2 linked regions of the Persicobacter psychrovividus genome follow. The protein of the gene in region 1 interacts with the protein of each later gene in a pairwise test. Links are inferred from orthologs where the notes say so. Each region holds a gene or a part of one and is shown in the gene's direction. Other genes may lie near its edges.

The links.
Region 2: the proteins of ftsA (region 1) and AABK40_RS03515 interact in binary tests that used the Escherichia coli proteins (3 or more experiments, as listed by UniProt). The link is inferred for Persicobacter psychrovividus from one-to-one orthologs.

The regions. Positions count from the first base shown.
Region 1 is NZ_AP025292.1:2,028,164-2,031,452, reverse strand. What follows is about bases 103-3,058. They hold ftsA (cell division protein FtsA), read left to right. Parts: upstream 103-835; coding sequence 836-2,281; downstream 2,282-3,058. Other genes in these bases: ftsZ (cell division protein FtsZ), read left to right, coding at 2,344-3,058; AABK40_RS08630 (cell division protein FtsQ/DivIB), read left to right, coding at 103-741. In the rest of the region: more of AABK40_RS08630, read left to right, coding at 1-102; more of ftsZ, read left to right, coding at 3,059-3,289. UniProt on the Escherichia coli protein: Essential cell division protein that assists in the assembly of the Z ring. May serve as the principal membrane anchor for the Z ring.
Region 2 is NZ_AP025292.1:798,486-801,635, forward strand. The notes cover bases 68-2,884. They hold AABK40_RS03515 (rod shape-determining protein), read left to right. Parts: upstream 68-868; coding sequence 869-1,900; downstream 1,901-2,884. Other genes in these bases: AABK40_RS03510 (hypothetical protein), read left to right, coding at 68-540; mreC (rod shape-determining protein MreC), read left to right, coding at 2,044-2,877; AABK40_RS03525 (Rod shape-determining protein MreD), read left to right, coding at 2,877-2,884. In the rest of the region: more of AABK40_RS03510, read left to right, coding at 1-67; more of AABK40_RS03525, read left to right, coding at 2,885-3,150. UniProt on the Escherichia coli protein: Forms membrane-associated dynamic filaments that are essential for cell shape determination. Acts by regulating cell wall synthesis and cell elongation, and thus cell shape.

The DNA.
Region 1 (3,289 bases):
CTGATTCCCAAAATAATCCTGTTTGCTGTAGTGGCTGGCCTGGGGTATTTTTTGGTGATTGTGCGTCCAAGTGAAAGGCCTGTAAACCATGTGAAAATCAATGTAGATAAATCTTTTGACCAGTTCTTTATCAATGATAAGGAGGTCGAGCGTTTGATGACGGACAAAGGCAGGGAACAGCTTTTGGGGGTGGAAAATGGCAAGGTAAACCTGCGACAGCTGGAGAGCCGAATCAAAGATCATCCTTTTGTTTCGAAAGCGGATGTCAGTCGGGATTATGATGGTGACCTTTACGTTGATGTGGAACAAAAACGGCTGATGGCGCGATTAATTCGGCCGGTGGCCAAAGATGCCTACCTGAGTGAACACCGGGAGTTGTTGCCAACTTCTGATAAATTCACGGCAAGGGTCTTATTGATTGATGGCGCTTTTGTCGATAAAATTATCCTGCAAAATCAGGATACTTTGAAATATCGCAAAGAGCTGCTGGATTTGGTAACTGATATCCATAACGACCGTTTTTTGCGGGCGCAGATTGCTCAGTTGCATGTGGATCAGGATTGCCAGATCACGATGTACCCCCAAGTGGGGGACGAGCGGATCGTCTTCGGGAAACCCGTTTCCATTGACGAAAAGCTCAAAAAATTGAAAGCCTATTATGATTATGTCATCCCCTCTAAAGGTTGGGGGGTATATGATAAAATCAATTTAAAATATAAAGATCAAATAGTTTGTGAATAATGAATTACTTTTATTACTTATAGACAGAATGGTCTTTTTTTGATAATATCAATTGATTACAGAGGTTATTCCTCCTGAAAATAAATTGCGGTAAATGGAAGGTACAGAGAAAATTGTTGTCGGATTAGATATCGGGACAACAAAGATATGCGCGGTTGTTGGGCGCAAAGATAAAAATGGGAAGCTTGAAGTACTCGGTGTGGGCAAGGCAATTTCCGACGGTGTAATCCGTGGGATTGTCAGTAACCTTGACCGTACCACTGAAGCCATTGAAAAGGCGATCAGTCAGGCCTCCAAAGAATCCAATGTCAATATCTCCAAAGTGAATGTAGGTATTGCAGGGCAACACATCAACAGTAGCTTTCAGCATGGGTCGATTACCCGTGAAAATTCTGAGGAGGTTATTTCTGTAGAAGATGTAGAAAATCTTCAGAACGATATGCACCGCCTTGTGGTGCAGCCCGGTTGTGAGATTATTCACGCCATGCCACAGGATTATGTGGTAGACCATAACGAGTCGGTGAGTGACCCTGTTGGTATGACGGGCATCAAGCTTGAAGGTAACTTCCATATCATTACGGCAAGAACCACCGCAATTAAAAATATTGATAAATGTGTTGAGCAAGCAGCACTGACAAGAGGGGAGTTAATCCTTGAACCTTTGGCATCCGCAATGGCCGTTTTGAGTTCAGAGGAGAAGGAAGCAGGTGTTTGTTTGGTCGATATTGGTGGTGGAACAACGGACATCGCTATATTCCATGATAATATTATCCGACATACCGCAGTCATTCCTTTGGGAGGTAATATTATCACTGATGATATCAAACAAGGTTTGCAGGTGATGACCCAGCAAGCAGAGGCACTGAAGACCAAATTTGGTTCGGCCATGCCCGATGAAGCTTCGGAATACGAATTGGTGACTATCCCAGGTCTTCGTGAACGGGCAAGCAAGGATATTTCTGTGAAAAACCTCTCAAGTGTGATTGGTTCAAGAATGGAAGAAATCATTGAGCTGATCCATCACCATATTCTGGATAGCGGTTGCGCCAAGCAACTTTCCGCAGGAATCGTCATTACAGGCGGTGGGGCTTTGCTTCATAACCTGAAACCACTGATGGAACTCATGACAGGCCTCGAAGTACGGATCGGATACCCGAACGAGTACCTTGGCAAAAGTGAAACCGAAGAGGTGAAAAGCCCAATCTTTGCCACCGCAATGGGATTGGTTTTGGCAGGTTTCAGATCCATTGATGAGCGTCAGGATCGATACATCAGAATCCGATCGAAGAAAGCACAGGTGAGTGAACCTGCCGTTGTACAGCCTGCCCCTATTGAGCAGGAACCTGTTCGTCCTGCACCTGTTGCAGCAAGAACAGCAACCACAACGACAACCACCCACCAGGGAGGGCGAAGAACGACCCGCCCAGTGGCGCAACCACAACCTCAGGCAGCGGCACCGGAGCCAGAGAAAAAGACCAACGTGTTCAATAAGCTGTTCAATCAGGTGAGAACTTTTTTGGTCGAAGATGAAGAGGTTTAAGCCTTGAGGTTTTTATTATTAGAAAAAAAAGGGCTGTTTTACAGCAATAAAGAGATAGCATAATGAGTGATACTTCCTATACTTTTGATATACCCGTAGAGAAATCGTCGATCATCAAGGTGATTGGTGTCGGTGGTGGCGGCGGAAACGCCGTGAAGCACATGTACAATCTCGGTATTACCGATGTTGATTTTATCGTGTGTAATACCGATGCACAGGCATTGAAAAATAACCCTGTTCCTAACAAACTTCAAATTGGCGTTGGTCTGACTGCCGGTTTGGGTGCCGGAGCAAAACCTGAGCGTGGCCGTGAGGCAGCGGAGGAAAACAAAGATGAGATTCGCGAATTGCTTGGCGAGCATACCAAAATGGTGTTTATTACCGCTGGTATGGGTGGAGGTACAGGTACTGGAGCAGCTCCGGTTATTGCTGAAGTTGCCCGTGAAATGGACATCCTTACCGTTGGTATTGTTACGTTCCCATTCAAGTTTGAGGGGCGTTCAAAACAGCGTCGTGCCCAGGAAGGAATCGAAGAGCTAAAAAAATATTGTGATACGGTCATCGTTATCTTGAACGATAAGCTGAAAGACATCTACTCGAACATGAAAGTTCGTGAAGCTTTCGCTAAAGCAGATGAAATCCTGACCACAGCGTCTAAATCTATCGCAGAGATCATTTCTGTACATGCTGAGATTAACGTCGATTTTGAGGATGTTAAAACTGTCATGAAAGATTCTCGGGCATCGGTAATGGGTTCTGCAGAGGTTCACGGTGAAGATCGTGCCTTGCGTGCAGCAGAAATGGCCATTGCTTCTCCATTATTGGACAACCGCGACATTCGTGGCGCACGCCGTGTGCTATTGTCGATCATGTCTGGTGAAGATGCGGAATTAGATATGCAGGAATTGGCGGACATCACTGAATTTATTCAGGAACGTGCCGGCGAGGATGCTGATGATGTCATCTGGGGTCACGGAATTGTTCCTGAGTTGGGAGAGAAGATTCGTG
Region 2 (3,150 bases), 1.2 Mb from region 1 along the record:
GTAGCATCTTTGGGTGTTGCAGGGCAAGCCGTTGCCCAGGAAAATCATCATGAAGAAGAAAACTCCTTACTGAACTCCCTGAACATATATACAGGCTTCACCTTCATTCCCAAGAAGCACTATGTGGAGGCTGAAGGGCTGGACAATACCGGTAACTGGGTGCCTGCAATAGGCCTGGATTATTTCCGCAAGCTGAGCGAGCGCTGGAGTGTTGGATTTACTGGCGATGTGGAATTGGACCAATATTCTGTGCGTCCGGAAAATTCAACAGAAGCAGAAGAGGAAGTCAGACGTGAGAATGTCATGATCCTTGGTGTTGTTGGTAAATATGAGTTCCTGAAGGGTTTATCGGTATTTGCCGGGCCTGGTTATGAACATGCTTTTGCCGAGGAGGATGAGAATTTCTTTGTCATCAAAACAGGCCTTGAATATGAAATTGAATTTGGCGACGGATGGCAAATCACTCCTTCGGTAACTTATGATTACAAGGATGTTTACCAAACAATCTCTTACGGCTTCTCTGTCGGGAAAAGATTTTAGTGTTTATCACGACTTTCGATACTTTGGGCTGATTCTTTTCCGGAATCAGCCTTTTTTTTAAATCAAATTTTAATTTGAGTCATTCGATTTCCACCAAACTGTTTTTTTTCAGATAAATCGTCCTAAAGTTCTTTTGTTTATGCCTCGTATTTTGGAACTTTGAACTGTAAAGCCTTGAATTTAATATCGAAGCGTAACAGCAGGCCATTGCTTGTTGGTATTTTCAAGAATTCAGGGATAAAAAAGCAGATTACACAGCATACCCTAAGGTATTTTGTGTATTTTGTAAATTGGTAGGAAATTATATTTAATTCGTTTTATAAGGAGCATGGGCTTTTTCGACTTTTTAACAAGTGACATTGCTATAGACCTTGGAACTGCCAACACTCTCATCATATATAAGGATAAAATTGTCGTTGACGAGCCTTCAATCATTGCCATTAATCGTGACACCAATAAAGTGCTGGCGATTGGGCATGAGGCCATGCAGATGCACGAAAAAACGCATGAGTCAATCAAGACAATCCGACCTTTGAAAGACGGGGTGATTGCAGATTTCCACGCAGCAGAGCAAATGATTAGGGGGATGATCAAAATGATCGACACACGTAATCGCTTTATACCTTCATTTACCAATCACCGCATGGTGATCTGTATTCCTTCCGGAATTACAGAGGTGGAGAAAAGAGCCGTACGTGACTCCGCAGAACACGCAGGTGCTAAGGAAGTATATTTGATTCATGAACCTATTGCTGCCGCTTTAGGGATTGGTATTGATATCGAACAGCCCGTAGGGTCAATGGTCGTGGATATCGGAGGGGGAACCACCGAGATCGCCGTTATTGCACTTTCGGGAATCGTTTGTGATCAGTCGATTCGTGTAGCAGGTGATACCTTCAACAGAGATATCCTGGATTATATGCGCCGTCAGCACAATTTACTGATTGGGGAACGCTCCGCAGAAAAAGTAAAAGTGGCTGTTGGTTCAGCGCTTACTGAGCTGGATGAGCCACCTGAGGATTACCAAATCCGTGGACGTGATTTAATGACAGGTATTCCAAAAGTGGTTTCGATTTCATATTCAGAAATTGCTTTCGCGATTGATAAATCAGTATCTAAAATTGAAGAAGCCGTATTGAAAGCCCTGGAGATTGCTCCACCGGAATTGTCGGCAGATATTTATGATAATGGTATTCACCTTACTGGTGGTGGAGCCTTGCTTCGTGGCCTTGACAAGCGTTTGGCGTTAAAGACCAAATTGCCGATTCATGTGGCTGACGATCCATTAAGAGCGGTTGTTCGTGGTACAGGAAAATCATTGAAACATATGGATGGTAACCGTGCCGTGTTGATGACCTAATCTTTACAAGATCCCTGGGGCGATAAGTTACTGCGGTATGTTATCGTCCTACATTTAAAAAATTACAATTCAACATTTGGCCACAATTGCGGGTCGGGTGTTGAATTTTTCATTTTTACGCTTTTTGTCAATTCGTATTATCAATGCGTGAACTCTTTTTCTTTATTTACCGCTTTCGGGGGCTGGTATTATTCTTAATACTGGAACTGATTTGTGGTTGGCTTATCGTCTCCAATAACTCTTATCAGAGTATTGCCTTTTTTCATACCTCTAACCGGGCAATCGGTACGGTGTATGAAAACAAAAAGGAGGTGTCCGATTATTTTAATCTCAAGGTGGTTAATGAACAACTTGCCGCTGAAAATGCCCACCTGCGCTCGGCGCTGATGATGGCTGAGGCGACCAATTATTTTTGGTCCAATGAGTTTTCAGCAGATAGCGTGCGCCTTAATCAGTATAAATTTACACCGGTACAGGTGATCAATAACTCTATTGATGTTTACCACAATTACATTACCATCGACAAAGGTGCGATGGATGGCCTCAAGCCCAATATGGGGGTGATTGGCCCTAATGGGGTGGTCGGTAAAGTAAAATCTGTGAGTCAGCACTATGCGACGGTGGTTTCGATGCTGAACAACAAATTCCTGGTGTCTGCCAAATTGCAGCCGGCCAATGCGCTGTGTTCTGTTAACTGGCCTGGGGAAGATTATGAGATGGCCGACCTGAACTATGTGCCGCGGCACGTCAGGTTGTCGGTAGGTGATACGGTTCGTACTTCTGGCTTCGATGGGATTTTTCCAAAAAATACCATGATCGGTACAGTGGCCTCTTTTGAGGTGCCCGAGCAGGCGGTATTTTACCGTATCCGCTTAAAGCTGGCCACCGATTTCTCTTCTTTGAGTTACCTTTATGTGGTAGAGAACAAGTTGAAAGAGGAGCAAAATGCTCTTGAACAAGAAAGTAAGAAACAGTAATGAAAGGCAATAATATTTTACAGATCGTTCACTTCTTTGTCTACCTGTTGATTCAGGTGCTGGTGTTCAAAGGGGTTGCCTTGTTTGGCAGTGGCTTTATCATGATTTATGTCGCTTTTCTTCTTTTATTGCCTGTTGATACCGATAAATCAACCCTGCTGGTGTTGGGTTTCCTTTCTGGCCTTGCAGTGGACTGGTTTTACGATTCTATGGGAATTCATGCAGCGGCAATGGTGGCATTGGCGTATTTGCGCCCAAAATGGATGGGGATGA